2 regions of the Roseibium alexandrii DFL-11 genome follow, and region 1 is predicted to be linked to the other one. Evidence: predicted binding sites of a transcription regulator. Region 1 holds the regulator's gene; the other holds the start of a gene.
What was found. The regulator LexA, encoded in region 1, represses DNA repair genes until DNA is damaged. The targets are predictions, from matches to a motif close to TGTTCNNNNTGTGTTCNG.
Positions count from the first base shown of each region.

Region 2: a site for LexA is predicted at 3,733-3,750, ahead of SADFL11_RS00195 (ATP-dependent helicase). Genes of this name have one in related genera too.

Region 1 covers NZ_CM011002.1:1,489,371-1,496,683, forward strand. Annotated here, with positions in the region: gene SADFL11_RS06955 (hypothetical protein) at 73-471, shown strand; gene lexA (transcriptional repressor LexA) at 816-1,529, shown strand; gene SADFL11_RS06965 (ComEC/Rec2 family competence protein) at 1,599-4,094, opposite strand; gene gltX (glutamate--tRNA ligase) at 4,229-5,653, shown strand; gene gltA (citrate synthase) at 5,887-7,179, shown strand.
Region 2 covers NZ_CM011002.1:48,341-55,653, forward strand. Annotated here, with positions in the region: gene SADFL11_RS25375 (autotransporter family protein) at 1-1,092, opposite strand, end outside; gene SADFL11_RS00195 (ATP-dependent helicase) at 1,236-3,704, opposite strand; gene SADFL11_RS00200 (transporter substrate-binding domain-containing protein) at 3,959-5,089, shown strand; gene SADFL11_RS00205 (hypothetical protein) at 5,131-5,502, opposite strand; gene SADFL11_RS00210 (siderophore-interacting protein) at 5,564-6,361, opposite strand; gene SADFL11_RS00215 (YHS domain-containing (seleno)protein) at 6,519-7,010, opposite strand; gene SADFL11_RS00220 (TetR/AcrR family transcriptional regulator) at 7,163-7,313, opposite strand, start outside.

The sequences.
Region 1 (7,313 bases):
TAATACTTTGAGGCATCGAACAAGACTGTTTCATCATGGAAAGCAAGAAACTCGATTCCGCTTGAGTTTTTGTTGCAGGCCTGTGCCGGAGCTGGAGAAAAGATAGATTACTTTCTCTTTGGAGAGGCATTACAGCGACAACAGTCCGAATTGATTGAAACTGCCATCGATGATTTCCGAATAATGACCATGAAGCTAACTGGCGAACGGATCCTCATCGAGATCCTGGAACAGCACGCCCCAGAAGCGCTTGCGTTCATGGAGGCGAAGGAAATGCAAAAAGAAGGTGAAACCATCGGACTGGCGATGTTGATATTTGCTGAATTCATCGAACGAGAGAAAAAGGCATTTGTGGACAGCGGGCGCATGACCAACAAAGAATTCAAAGATTACATTCGAAATGTGGACCGATATGACCTCCCGTACTTTGCACGGGCGATCAAACACCGAAACAAAAAGGGTCCGCAATAGGTCCGCAGTCGAACACTCCTGGACCGGAAGCATCTAACATCGAGGAAAATTCTCTATTTGTTTTCAATACGTTCCACGTTTAATTTGCATTGGCCGATATTGCGGACCCTACGGTCCGCAGTCGATGATCACTCAACCTTTTGAAAACAAACCGCACTTTGAACTCTGCTGCCATTTATTTACGGCCAGACAAACCGCTGCCCGTGCCGTTTAATTCTAACAGCTACAGCAGAACAGTAAGAGAACGTTTACCCTTGCAGAACACAATGAGAACAGGTAGCATGTTCTTGATTTGTACTGAGCGATTCTCAGACAAAACCAAACTCAGGGCGAGGAACCGCAGTATGCTGACGCGTAAGCAGTACGAACTGCTCATGTTCATTCACGAAAGACTGAAGGAAACCGGCGTCCCGCCGTCTTTCGATGAAATGAAAGATGCTTTGGACCTCCGCTCCAAATCCGGCATCCACCGGCTGATCACAGCCCTGGAAGAACGTGGCTTCATACGCCGGCTTCCCAACAGAGCCCGCGCCATGGAAGTTGTCCGCTTGCCGGATTCGATCGCGCCGGGTCTGGGTGCGCCGCGTCCAAGAGGCAGCTTCTCTCCAGAAGTGATCGAAGGATCTCTCGGCAAACCGGCACCGGCTCCAGCACCCGCGCCGGAACCTGTTGCAGCATCGACGGAAATCCCGGTCATGGGACGGATTGCGGCCGGTGTTCCGATCGAGGCGATCCAGACCCACAGCCACTCCATCAGCGTCCCGCCAGAACTTCTCGGCAAAGGGGAACATTACGCTCTGGAAGTGCGCGGAGATTCGATGATCGAGGCTGGCATTTTGGACGGGGACACCGTCCTGATCCGCCGGACGGAAAGCGCCGATAGCGGCGACATCGTCGTGGCCCTTGTGGACGACGAGGAAGCAACGCTCAAGCGGCTGCGCAAGAAAGGCCCATCGATCGCGCTTGAGGCCGCCAATCCGGCCTACGAGACCCGTATTTTCGGACCGGGCCGTGTCCGTGTGCAAGGTAAACTTGTTTCTCTATTCCGCCGGTACTGAGGCGTCTATACTGGCAGGCATCTTCAAGAGTTGCCCGCTGCTTCGGTTTTGTAAGTAGTCCCGAGTGGTTTAATCAGCTGATGCGCGCAAGCTGGCGCGCGTGACCGTTCCTTGCTTGTGCCACGGCCGCGGAGGCGCTGGTTTTGCGTACTCGACTGATTGTATTTGGGTTTGGCAAACGACTGCGTTGGCAGTTTTAGCCGGTGCCGGTGTAGTTTGCGGATGCATTACTTGGGCTAGCGCCTCACTTCTTCTTTGAACCGCAGCTTCTATTCTCGCCCCCTTTTTGACCAGCGGGCCCTTCGTTGGGGAGCCTGTTCGACAGACTTGTTCCAGCCAGATGGAGACAGCGCCGCGCGCCTTTCTGATTTCCCGGTCGAACACTTCGGCTGCGCGGCATACTTCTGGCGCGACCATATCGGTCACGATCATATCGGCCTTTTGACAGTCATAAAAAAAGGCGTCCCGGGTTTTGGGCAGCGCGATGTGGATCGGCACGTGCTCAACACCAACTACTCCCCGCGCTGCAAACGCCCGGACAACACAGCCTGAAGGGTCACAAGAGCGCTGATCATCTTTCATCTTGCGCGATTTAATCGCTTCAGCTGACACTCCTTCCCTTTCGAACCAAGTCTCTACGGAAAAAGAACTTCTCGCGCTGGACATCTGTAAACTTCCCTCAAAATCCCGCGCGGCCAATTGAGGCCCGGTTGCCGGAATGTAAATATCTGGCGGGCGCGATATTATCGCAAGCGCAATTCCGATAGACGCAAGACCCAAACAGATCATCCGGAAGCGGCCTGGAGCGAGCAGCAAACCCAAAAAGCCTGCCAACAAAACAGCGGCAGACAGGCCGGTCAAACTGCCCATCCGGCCAAAGTCAGGCGCAATTTGTTCTGTGAACTCGGCTATCCGAATCAGCACCGCCAGACCGGCGCTCATGATCTTGAGTGGGATTGCCGCCAAACCGAACGGCATCAGGACCAGTGCGACCACGCCCATTGGCATTACGATGATCGAAAAAACCGGCATTCCCAGCATGTTACCAACCAGTCCGAAGGGCGCGATCCGGGAAAAATGGTACGCACCGACAATGCCGGTTGCGATCCCGGCGACGAGTGCCGTCACGAACAAACCGGTGGCCCATTTTAGTGCACCGGACAAGAACCAAAAGGGCCCGTTTGCTGATGGGATGAAAATCCTGCGTCTCTTTTGATGCGACCGCCACAGATCATAAACGGCGACCAGTGCGATCACGGCCGCAAACGACATCTGAAAACCTGGATAAAACAGGCGTTCCGGCGCGAGCAGAAGTAAAAACAGGCCGGCGATTGCGACCGATCGCAGCGTCAATCCCCGGCGTCCGGTCATGATCCCCAAAAAGACCAGCGCGATCATAATGAAGGATCTTTGGGTAGCGACCGATGCCCCGGACAGCAGAAGATAAAAAGCTGCCGCGACGAGGGCGAGAACCGCTGAGACCTTATGGATTGGCCAGCGCAGCGCAAGGCCCGGGATGAGTGCCAAGGTGCCAAGACACACAGCATAAGCACCGCCTGCAAAGAGCGCCATATGCAGGCCAGAAATCGCCAGTATATGCGCAAGGCCCGCAGCCCGAAGGCTCTCTTCGGTCTTTTCATCTATACCGCCGCGGTCCCCCACCAAGAGTGCTACCGCAAGAGCAGTTTCCGGGCCTTCCGGCAAAAGCGCCGAAATCCGCGCCGCCAGGTGCTGGCGGAGCCCATTAACATGGCGAACGAGCAGAAGGACCTGAGATGGCGCAGGTCCCTGGACGATCTCAGGAGCTCCGTAACTGAAGCCGCTTGCGCCAATGCCGTCAAAATAGGCGCGGAAGGAAAAGTCATATCCGCCCGGCACCACAGGGCCCATGGGCGGAAACAAGCGGGCCCGGACTTTGATCCAGTCGCCGGGTGCAATGCCCGCATCTGCCGGAATGCGCAACCGGACCCGGTTTGCAAACCGCGCGTCGGTATTGGCTCTGGCATCAACTTCACTGAGGCGGACCACAACGCGCTTGCCGGACCGGGTTTCCTGCACCTTCAAGACTTCACCGCGCAACAGAACTGTCATCGGCTCCGCCAGCCGGGGCGCGTCCACTGCAGCTGTTCGGAGTGTTGCAGTGCTGAGCCCTGCCAAAAGGGCGAGCAAAAGGATCAAAATTCGCGGCAGGCCCATTCGGATGGCATGGGAGCCCGCGAAACCAGCTGATAAAACGAATAGCACGCCAAGAACCGGCCAACTCGGCTCGTCAGGCAACAAGCTGTAGAGAAAAATACCGGCGCTGAAGGAAAATCCGGTCCACAGAAGACCCTGCTTTTGCCAAAACTGCTCCCAATCGTCCGCCGTTCCCGCCCAACCGGCGCGCTGATCAATTGGCCGGTCTTTGCGTTCTCTCCGGGCTCTCAGAAACGCGATCCAGGGCGATGCGTCGGTGGGCCTGCGGCTGTTATCCATGTTTGACGATAAAACTGAAAGGTCACTAACGGGAGCGCCGGGGACACCCCGGTTGTCATCATCGGCGTCTGGTTTCACCTCCCGTACCACCCGCGCTCCTTCTGCCGGGTTTGACGATCGCAGCAAAGCCTATTTTGCCTCAGGCTTGCCTATGCTAAGACCGCGCCACTATCCGTCAGGCGCAGATCCGCGCCTCATTCTGACAGAGACTTTCAAAAAGCACCATGGCACAAGATATCGTCACGCGTTTCGCCCCATCCCCGACCGGATTTCTTCATATTGGCGGTGCCCGCACCGCACTCTTCAACTGGCTGTTCGCCAAGCATCACGGCGGCAAGATGCTGCTGCGCATCGAAGACACAGACCGGGCCCGCTCCACACAAGAAGCGGTCGATGCGCTGATGGATGGTCTTTCGTGGCTGGGCCTTGATTGGGACGGCGAACCGATCTCCCAGTTCTCCCGCGTGGCACGCCACGAGGAAGTTGTTGACCAGATGCTGGAAAACGGCACGGCCTACCGCTGTTATTCCACGCCGGAAGAAGTGGATGCGATGCGCGAAAAGGCGCGCGCAGAAGGCAGGCCGCCACGTTATGACGGCACCTGGCGCGACAAGGATGCGTCCGAAGCGCCCGAAGGCATTGATCCGGTGATCCGGCTGAAAGCCCCGCAAGACGGTGAAACTGTCGTGGACGACATGGTTCAAGGCCGTGTGGTGATCCCGAACAAGGATCTTGATGACTTTGTCCTCCTGCGCTCCGACGGCACGCCGACATACATGCTGGCCGTGGTTGTCGACGATCACGACATGGGCATCACGCATATCATCCGCGGCGTCGACCATCTTACCAACGCGGCCCGGCAGACGTTGATTTTTGATGCCAACGGCTGGGACGTGCCGAAAATGGCGCATATTCCGCTGATCCACGGACCGGACGGTGCCAAACTTTCCAAGCGCCATGGCGCGACGGGCGCCGAAGCCTACCGGGCCCTCGGCTATCTGCCGCAAGCCATGCGCAACTACCTCGCCCGCCTCGGCTGGAGCCATGGCGATGAAGAGATCATGTCGCTTGAGGACATGGTCAAATGGTTCGGCATGGATGCCGTTGGTCAGTCGGCAGCGCGCTTCGATTTCAAGAAGCTGGAAAATCTCAATGGCCATTACATGCGCGCAACCGACGACGCTGAGCTGCTTGAGCATTGGAAGGTCTATCTAGCCCATGCGGGCGATGGGGCGGCGGTCTTGGAATGGATGTCGGACGCGGCCAATGCCCAGACGGCTCTGACGGCCCTTCCCGGCCTGAAGGAACGCGCAAAGACACTTGTCGAACTGACCGACAGCGCGTCCTACCTTTGGCGCCAGCGTCCTCTCGAAAATGACGAGAAGGCGATCAAGATCCTCACAGATGACGCCCGGGCGGTTCTGGGCGATCTGAACGGCGTGCTTTCTGGCGTTGCTGACTGGCAAGCGGAACCGCTGGAGGCGGCTGTCAAAGCCTATGCGGAAGACAAGGATGTGAAACTCGGCAAAGTCGCCCAGCCACTGCGCGCTGCGTTGACCGGCCGGGGCACTTCCCCTGGCATTTATGACGTTCTGATTGCGCTCGGCCGGGACGAATCCCTGGCCCGGATTGCCGATCAGGCTGCCTGACACAGCATTGACCATTGTTCCGGCGCATATTGCTGCAGTGCGCCGGAACATAAGCAAACCGCAACATGTAGGTCTTTGACCAAAGCGTTATACGCTGCTGCTTGCGGCAGTGCGGCAAATGGGCTAGGCAAGACGCGACCATTCCTCCAGCACAGTCTGGCCGCCTCATTTGGGTCTTGCATCCAAGGCCCGTGGCTCGGCAGTGCAAGGGTAACAAATAGGGGGTTTTCTGAATGGCCGACAACAACGCCAAGCTCAACGTCGGTGGCAACGACCACGATTTCGACGTCCTTGACGGATCCATCGGACCGTCGGTTGTGAACATCTCGTCCCTTTACAAGGACACGGGCATGTTCACCTACGACCCGGGCTTTACCTCAACCGCATCGTGCGAATCCAAAATCACCTACATCGATGGTGACGAAGGCACGCTGCTGTATCGCGGGTATCCGATCGAACAGCTCGCCGACCATGGTGACTTCCTGGAATCCTGCTATCTGCTGCTCTATGGCGAGCTGCCGACCAAGACGCAGAAAGACGATTTCGTCACCCGTGTGACCTATCATACGATGATCCACGAACAGATGAACCGGTTCTATTCCGGTTTCCGCCGCGACGCCCACCCGATGGCGATCCTCTGCGGCACCGTCGGCGCCCTGTCAGCATTCTATCATGACAGCACCGACATTTCCGATCCGCATCAGCGGATGGTCGCATCCCTGCGCATGATCGCGAAACTGCCGACCATGGCTGCGATGGCCTACAAGTACCACGTCGGTCAGCCGTTCGTTTATCCGCGCAACGATCTCGGCTACGCAGCGAACTTCCTGCACATGTGCTTTGCTGTTCCGTGTGAAGAGTACAAGGTAAACCCGGTTCTGGCGCGCGCCATGGATCGTATCTTCATCTTGCACGCCGATCACGAGCAGAACGCCTCCACATCCACCGTGCGTCTTGCCGGTTCTTCCGGTGCGAACCCGTTCGCATGTATTGCAGCAGGCATTGCCTGTCTCTGGGGCCCGGCACACGGCGGCGCCAACGAAGCGGCGCTGAACATGCTTTCCGAAATCGGTTCTGTTGACCGCATTCCGGAGTTTGTTGCCCGCGCGAAAGACAAGAACGATCCGTTCCGTCTCATGGGCTTCGGTCACCGGGTCTACAAGAACTACGATCCGCGCGCCAAGATCATGCAGAAGACCTGCCACGAGGTTCTCGGCGAACTCGGCATCAAGGACGATCCGCTCCTCGACATTGCGATGGAACTGGAAAAGATCGCCCTGAACGATCCGTATTTCGTCGAGAAGAAGCTTTATCCGAACATCGACTTCTACTCCGGCATCACGCTGCGCGCGCTCGGATTCCCGACCACAATGTTCACCGTGCTGTTCGCGCTTGCGCGGACCGTCGGCTGGATCGCCCAGTGGAAGGAAATGGTGGAAGATCCGTCCCAGCGTATCGGCCGCCCGCGTCAGCTCTACACAGGTGCCTCCAAGCGTGACTACGTACCGATCGATCAGCGCCGCTGATTGGTTCAGGCACTGACCAGACCAAAGCCCCGGATCACAGATCCGGGGCTTTTCTTGTTTCTGGGGGGAGATGACGCCTCTCAGAAAAACTCACGCTCTCGCATCTCCGGTCTGATCTACCTAAAAACACTTAC
Region 2 (7,313 bases), 1.4 Mb from region 1:
GACCAGGGTAACACTGTCACTGTCAAACGAGCCGGCGCGCGCGATGACAAAGGTGGAGTTGATGAAATCACTGATTTCGGTGGCGCCCGCCCCTGAATATCCGCTGTCCTTTTCAAGTGTCGCGGTCAAGTTGTCTGCACCGGTTATGTCACCGGACACATCCAGCAGGTCCGCAGTCTGAGACGCTGTCGGGTCCAGTTCAGAGACAAGACTTGTCGCGCCCTGAAAAGACATATCGCCGTTGATCGAAAGCGTTCCGATGGAGTTGCCGGGACGGATCTCGGCACCTGCGGATGTCAGGAAACCCGTGCCGCCTGCGCCTGTCTTGCCATTGATGGTGCCATTGCCTGATAACTTTCCGTCAAGTTTGAAGAAGCGGGTATCGATTGTCGTATTGTCGAGCTTCAGCTCGGAACCGGCCACGACGGAAGTAATGAGAGCGTTTGAAATTGAACTGTCTTTAAGGGTCAGCTCAGTCGCTGAATCGAAATTCTGCCCCACGATGTTGTACTGCCCAACCGCAAACAAGGACGGGTTGGCGACAGTAAAGGAGGTGTATGTCAAAGGGGAAGACGACGCGCTTGCGATATAAACATTCTGAAATTGGGTATCACCGCTTTGTTCGGTTAAGGTGATAGCGCGGTTTGCACCAATACCGACATCTATCAAGTTGATCCAGGTTGCCCCGAGATCGTCAGTCGCCGGTGCCTGGAGCAATCTGAGGAAGTTTGTGCCCGGAGACGGAGCACTTTCAATGCTATTCCCGATGAACGTAAAGGAGTTGACTTTCGAGGCCCGTTTCAGGTCAAAGAAAACGGGCGAATAATAGTCATAGGCACCATCGGCGGGAATGGTTCCCGGGGAAACCACGATCTCCGTCCGTCTCTCAAGGCATATAACACTTGAAGGGGTGAAGCTGCTTGGGTCGAGCCGTTCACTACCCGAAGCACGGAGCACGCCCGCCCCCAACGCATCGCATTTTGCATTTGCTGCTGCAGGGGCCAGGAAGGTCGCCGCAGTTGCCGTAAACACCAGCGTGGCTGCATGAAAACCTGCGCGATTGACGGCCGACTTGTTGTTTCCTAAACGCATGTTGTGCTCCTGCCGTATCCGCTACGCAGAAACAAAATGCGGATCAGTCTAACTGTCCGATCACACTAGCGATTTTATGCTTAACCTAACGTAAATATTGCTCAGTTCAGTTTGATATTGTTATAAATATCAATGTCTTAAAATCAGTGTCGCTCGACGAAGCTGTCGATGACTTTTTTCTGACCGGCCTTTTCAAAATCGATGGTCAGCTTGTTGCCTTCGATCGACTTGATCGCGCCATAGCCGAACTTGATGTGGAACACTCGTTCGCCGACCGAATACTCCGAGGGTGTGTCACTGACCGACTTGGCAACCAGTTCCCCTTCAATGGTCAGCGGGCCCTGGCGTTTTTGCCGGGCGGACTTATAGCCACGCCCGCTGCCGTCTGAAAACCCGTTCGAGGATTGGCGCGCGCGTTGAGCGCGTTGCCAGCCGGGCGTCGAATAGCTGCCGGTTTCAAAGGCATCCTGACGGTCGAAGCGCGACGGACCATAGCCGCCACCGCCATACCCGCCGTAGTTGGACGAAGCTTCCGCGATTTCAACGTGTTCAGTCGGCAGTTCATCGAGGAACCTGGACGGAATGCTCGACTGCCATTGGCCGTGAATGCGCCGGTTGGAGGCAAAATACAACTTTGCCCGTTTCTTGGCGCGGGTGACGCCGACATAGGCGAGGCGGCGTTCCTCTTCCAAGCCCGCCCGGCCGCTTTCATCCAGTGCCCGCTGGTGCGGGAAAAGGCCTTCTTCCCAGCCGGGCAGGAAGACCGTGTCGAACTCCAGGCCCTTGGCAGAGTGCAGCGTCATGATCGAGACGGCGTCCTGTGCATCCGCGCTGTCACGGTCCATGACGAGGGAAATGTGTTCCAGAAAACCGGCCATGGATTCAAACTCTTCCATGGAGCGGATGAGTTCTTTCAGGTTGTCGAGCCGTCCGGGCGCTTCGGCCGAGCGGTCTTGCCGCCACATTTCCGTGTAGCCGCTTTCATCCAGAATGATCTCAGCGAGATCCGTGTGCTTCATGCTGTCGAGCTGGCGCCGCCAGCGCTCGAAATTGTCGAGCACGGTTTTCAGGGAATTGCGCGGCTTGGGTTTCAGTTCTTCAGAATCGATCAGCTGGCTGGCGGCTTGCATCAAGGGGATGCGTTCGGCCCGCGCCAGTTCATGCACGAGCTTTAGCGTGGCATCTCCAAGGCCGCGTTTCGGCGTGTTGACGATGCGTTCAAATGCCAGATCATCCGCCGGCTGCATGACACAGCGGAAATACGCCATGGCATCGCGGATTTCCATGCGCTCATAAAAGCGCGGACCGCCGATAACCCGGTAGTTCAGCCCGAGAGTGACAAAACGATCCTCGAACTCGCGCATCTGGAAAGACGCGCGGACCAGAACGGCCATCTCGTTGAGCGCATGGCCCTTGGTCTGCAGCGCTTCGATTTCGTCACCGATGGTGCGGGCTTCTTCTTCTGAATCCCAGACGGAGGCAACGGACACAAGGTCATGATCCGGCTCGTGAAAGTCGGTGAAAAGCGTCTTGCCGAGCCGGCCTTCGTTGAACGAGATCAGATGAGAGGCAGCGGCCAGAATATGGCTGGTGGAGCGGTAATTGCGCTCCAGCCGGATCACTTCCGCGCCCTTGAAGTCGTGTTCAAAGCGCAGGATGTTGTCGACTTCCGCGCCGCGCCAGCCATAGATCGACTGGTCGTCATCGCCGACGCAGCAGACATTCGGATTGCCTTGGGCCAGAAGGCGCAGCCACATATACTGGGCAATGTTGGTGTCCTGATACTCGTCCACCAGCATGTAGCGGAAGCGGCGCTGGTAATCGGCCAAAACATCAGTACGTGTCTTGAACAGTGTGATGACGTGAAGCAGCAGATCGCCGAAGTCGGCGGCGTTCAGGATCGACAGGCGGTCCTGGTACTCCTGATAGAGCTTGCGGCCCTTGCCATTCGCAAAAGCCCGTGCTTCGCCCTCAGGGACCTGATCCGGCGTCAAGGCCCGGTTTTTCCAGCCGTCCAACATGGTGGCAAAGGCGCGGGCGGTCCAGCGCTTGTCGTCGAGCCCTTCGGCCTGAATGATCTGTTTAATCAGACGGATCTGATCGTCCGTGTCGAGGATGGAAAAGCCGGATTTCAAACCCACCAGCTCGGCATGTTTTCGCAGGATCTTCACGCAGATCGAATGGAACGTGCCGAGCCAGGCCATGCCCTCCACATTGCCGCCGACAAACACGGCAATGCGTTCTTTCATTTCGCGCGCAGCCTTGTTGGTGAAGGTCACGGCCAGCATTTCGTGCGGACGCGCCAAGCCGGAGGCCAGAATGTGGGCGATCCGGGTGGTCAAGACTCGGGTTTTGCCGGTTCCCGCACCCGCCAGAACCAAAAGCGGTCCTTCGGTCGTTTCCACCGCCAGACGTTGTTCCGGATTGAGGCCGGTCAGATAGTCGGGCGCCCTGCGTGCCGCCATGGCCCGAGCGGCAATGCCGCCTCCAGGAGGCGGCGCCCCAGATGACGACGCGCCAGGTGGCGGCGCAACAGGTGGAGCTTCCGCCCGCGTCCCGATGGGTTGAAATGGATCGTCAAAGGGATCGTCATACCCGTCCGGGTCGGTCATGGTTTATCGGTCCGGTTAAAAGCGCTTGGAGAACAATATAGCAACAAATGCGGCGCTGGCGAGACGCGGGAGGCGGATTTGGTGGGGAAAGTTCTCGTGAGCCGCGACACTACCGCGCCAGCCCGGTGGAGGACGGGACCCAGCAGCCACAATTCTCGATTTCAAAGGCATCGCACCGGCGTTTGCGACTGTTTTACCCTTTAGGTTGTATCGTCTGGACGCATATGTCTTTGTGCCTTTGCCCTGGGGGAACCATGCTTTTGAATTTTAGTGCCTTTTTGCGTGCCGTATTCCCGATCATAACGCTGATCAGTGCAATGATACTGGTTGTATCGCCAGGTATTGCGCAGGATGCCGGTCAAGCGTCGGGAGCCGTAACCGGCGAAGCGCCGCTGAAGGTTGGCGTTCGGGTGAGTCCGCCTTTCGTGATGCAAACGGCTGACGGATACACCGGGATGGCGATCGAGCTTTGGGAAGACCTCGCTGCGGCCGCTGGTGTTGAATACCAGTATGAGCCTTACCCCAATGTGCGGGCCTTGATCGACGCGACTGCGGAGGGTCAAACAGATGCTGCGATCTCAAATCTGACCATCACCAAGGCGCGCTTGGAGAAAATGGATTTTACCCAGCCCTGGTTCGATTCAGGTCTGCGCATCATGGTTGGCTCTGCAGGCTCAACCAGTTTCTGGGAAGTGGTTAAAGGACTTCAAGAGGCGGGTTTCCTGAAGGCCTATGGCTGGCTCGCGTTTGTCATTGTGGTTGCCACGCTCCTGATGACCCTTTTTGACCGCCGATTCGACAAGTCTTTTTCGCAAAAGTGGCCCGATGGGCTTGCGGACAGTTTTTATTCGGTGATGTCTGTTGTGACATCCGGCAAGGCTCCATCGCGCAAGAACCTCTTCGGTTGGATTGGGCGTGTGTGGCAGGCGATCTGGCTGGTGTGTGGACTTGCGGTAATGGCGTTCATTACGTCCTCCGTCACAAGCGTTATGACCACCTTGTCGCTGCATAATCAGATCCAGAGTGTTGCGGACCTGCCCGGAAAGGTCGTTGGCGTGTTCGATGGCAGTGTCGGCGAAGACTACTCGCGCGAGCAGGGATGGTCGGTGATGGTCTTTGATGAACTGGATCAGGGTGTTGCGGCTTTGGATAATGGTGAAATCGACGCGTTCGTTGGTGATGCGCCGACACTTGAGTACTACGACCACACGAATCCGAATGCGGATGTGGAAGTGGTCGGGCCGCTCTTTGATCCCAACAAATACGGGTTTGCCTTGTCGCTGCGCAGCCGGAACACCCGTGCTTTCAATATCGAACTTCTTGCCGCCAAGGAATCCGGCTTTGTGGAAGATTTGCGTGTTGAATACCTCGGGCCACGGGATTAGCTGTTGCCGCGTTCCAGCTTGGCTGAAGCAACAAAGTTGGATTAGGGGCTCCGCGTGCTGTCCGTCATAGGCGTCTCGTAGTCTCGTCCATGGCGCTCCCAATACTCAAGAGCTTCCTGCCAGGATGGAATGTCATCAGTGTGGTAGCCGCATGTCGTTCCAGTTGCGATTGATGGAAACGCCTTGATCGCCTGGCGGTGTGCCCCGCGATAGAGATAGCGTTTCATCGCCGTTTCACTTGTCCAGACGGTCAAGGTGTGGTGGACACCGCGCACGGTCCGTGTATCGGTCAAGATGTTGCCGTCAGCTGCTTTTGCCTGATTGAAACTTGGGATCGCATGCCGCCAGAAGCGGACGGCATGAAACCAGGTCTTCAGCCGCAAACCGGTCACTGACACGTAATAGCGGGCCATCGCAGCTCTCCATCAACTGAAGAGACTACGCGCTCGGCAGCCTGCCAGATCGAAAGGGGTGTCAGGCGGCTTCCGCCCGTTTCATTTTCTGGTGCTCGTCTTCGACAAGGCCGATTTTCCAATAGCCCGAGATGTAGGTTTCTTTTCGCGGCACCTGCCGGGTATTGTTCAGATGATCGCGGATCGACCGGATGACCGAGCTTTCCCCGGCAATGCAGGTTTGCACGACGCCGCCCGGCCACGCCATCGACCTTATGAAGTCGAGCTGTGCGGTGGAAACTACATGCGGATCCTCATGGATCAACCAATGGATTTCGATGTTTCTTGGGACCACAATCTCCCGGATATCGTTTTTGGACGGCACTTCAAAGAGGGCAACGCCTTTCGCGTCCTGTGGCATCTGCTCCAGAACGGCTTCGGCAACTGGCATGGCGGAGAGGTCCGCGGCCACCAGATACCAATCAGCGTAGAATTCCTTGATCTTCTTCTGACTTGGCCCGAAGAAGCCGAGGAATGATCCGGGTTTGGCGGATTGGGCCCAGCGGGTTGCCGGTCCGTTGTCGCCATGGGCGACAAAATCGATGTCGAGCTCCAGACCGTTCGGCCGATAGCCTCGCACGGTATAGGTCCTGACCGGGTGGACCTTCTCTTCAGGTCCATCGGGACCAAAATATGCTTCGAAGTCTTCCCGGCTTTCACCGTCCCTCGGCAGCACCAGCTTGCAATTCGCCCCTTCCTGATGAAGCGGAAATCCTTCCAGTTCGGGTCCGGCAAAGGTCACACGGATCATGTGCGGGCTTAAATACACGGCCGACTTGACGGTTAAAAAGCGGGGTTTGCGTTTCGGCAGGGCGGCCATGAAAAACCTTTAAATGCTGACTTCAATACTCAGCATTTAGCATCGCCCAGGCAGTTTTTAAAGGCGTCATTGTTTCATCACAGGAAACGGCGTGTCAGGTGGCATAAGAAAAAGCCCGCCGAATTGGCGGGCTATTTCTTGAAATTGGCAGCAGAGTTTACCGGATGATCGGTTCTTTCAGATCTTCCGGCTTGGTGTCTTTCACTATGTCCCAGTTCAGGTCTGCGTGATTGATATACTCTTCGGTGTTGCCTTCAAACCGATCTTGCACGGCGATGCTGTTGTTGAGGTAGAGCTTTCCATCAACAATCTTCCAGGCCTCCGGAATGACCGGTACCTTGAAGCCCTTGCTGAGGCCGAAAGCGCAGAAACCGCCGTATTGCGGCGCGTATTTCACCGGATCGGCGGCGAATTTGTCCCGGTTTTCAGCGGACGAAAACTTCCAGGTCACATCATCATATTGGAACGTGTACTCATCAGAACCGGCGACCGGCTTGCCTTGGGTGAAATAGGCAACCGGATCGGTGCCCCCAATGGCGGCGCCGTTCTTCGTAAAGGTGGTGATTTCGTCAGCCGAGACGGCAAAGCCGGTGACGGAAAAAAGAGCTGTGAGGCCAAGAAGCACGGATTTCGAGGTGTAGAGCGGCATCGAGAACTCCGGAAGGTTTTTGAGTTGAGGCACATGTTCGCGCCCGGTGTCTGGAGAATGGCCATGACCGCTGCCAAACACCAATCACCCTTGTTCACAGAGACGAAAGCACGCCGCCAGAATTTGTGAACACCTTGGTTTTTTGCTGTGGCTCACAATCCGGGGAGCTGCGACAGTTCCATAGATGATCGGGGGGCAGTCAGCCCCAAAAGCAGATAGATCGCGTTTTCCAATCCGGTGTCATCCAGCCCGCCGCGTCCGAAATGCAGATCAAACAGGTCCTGCCAGATGAGCCCCAGGATC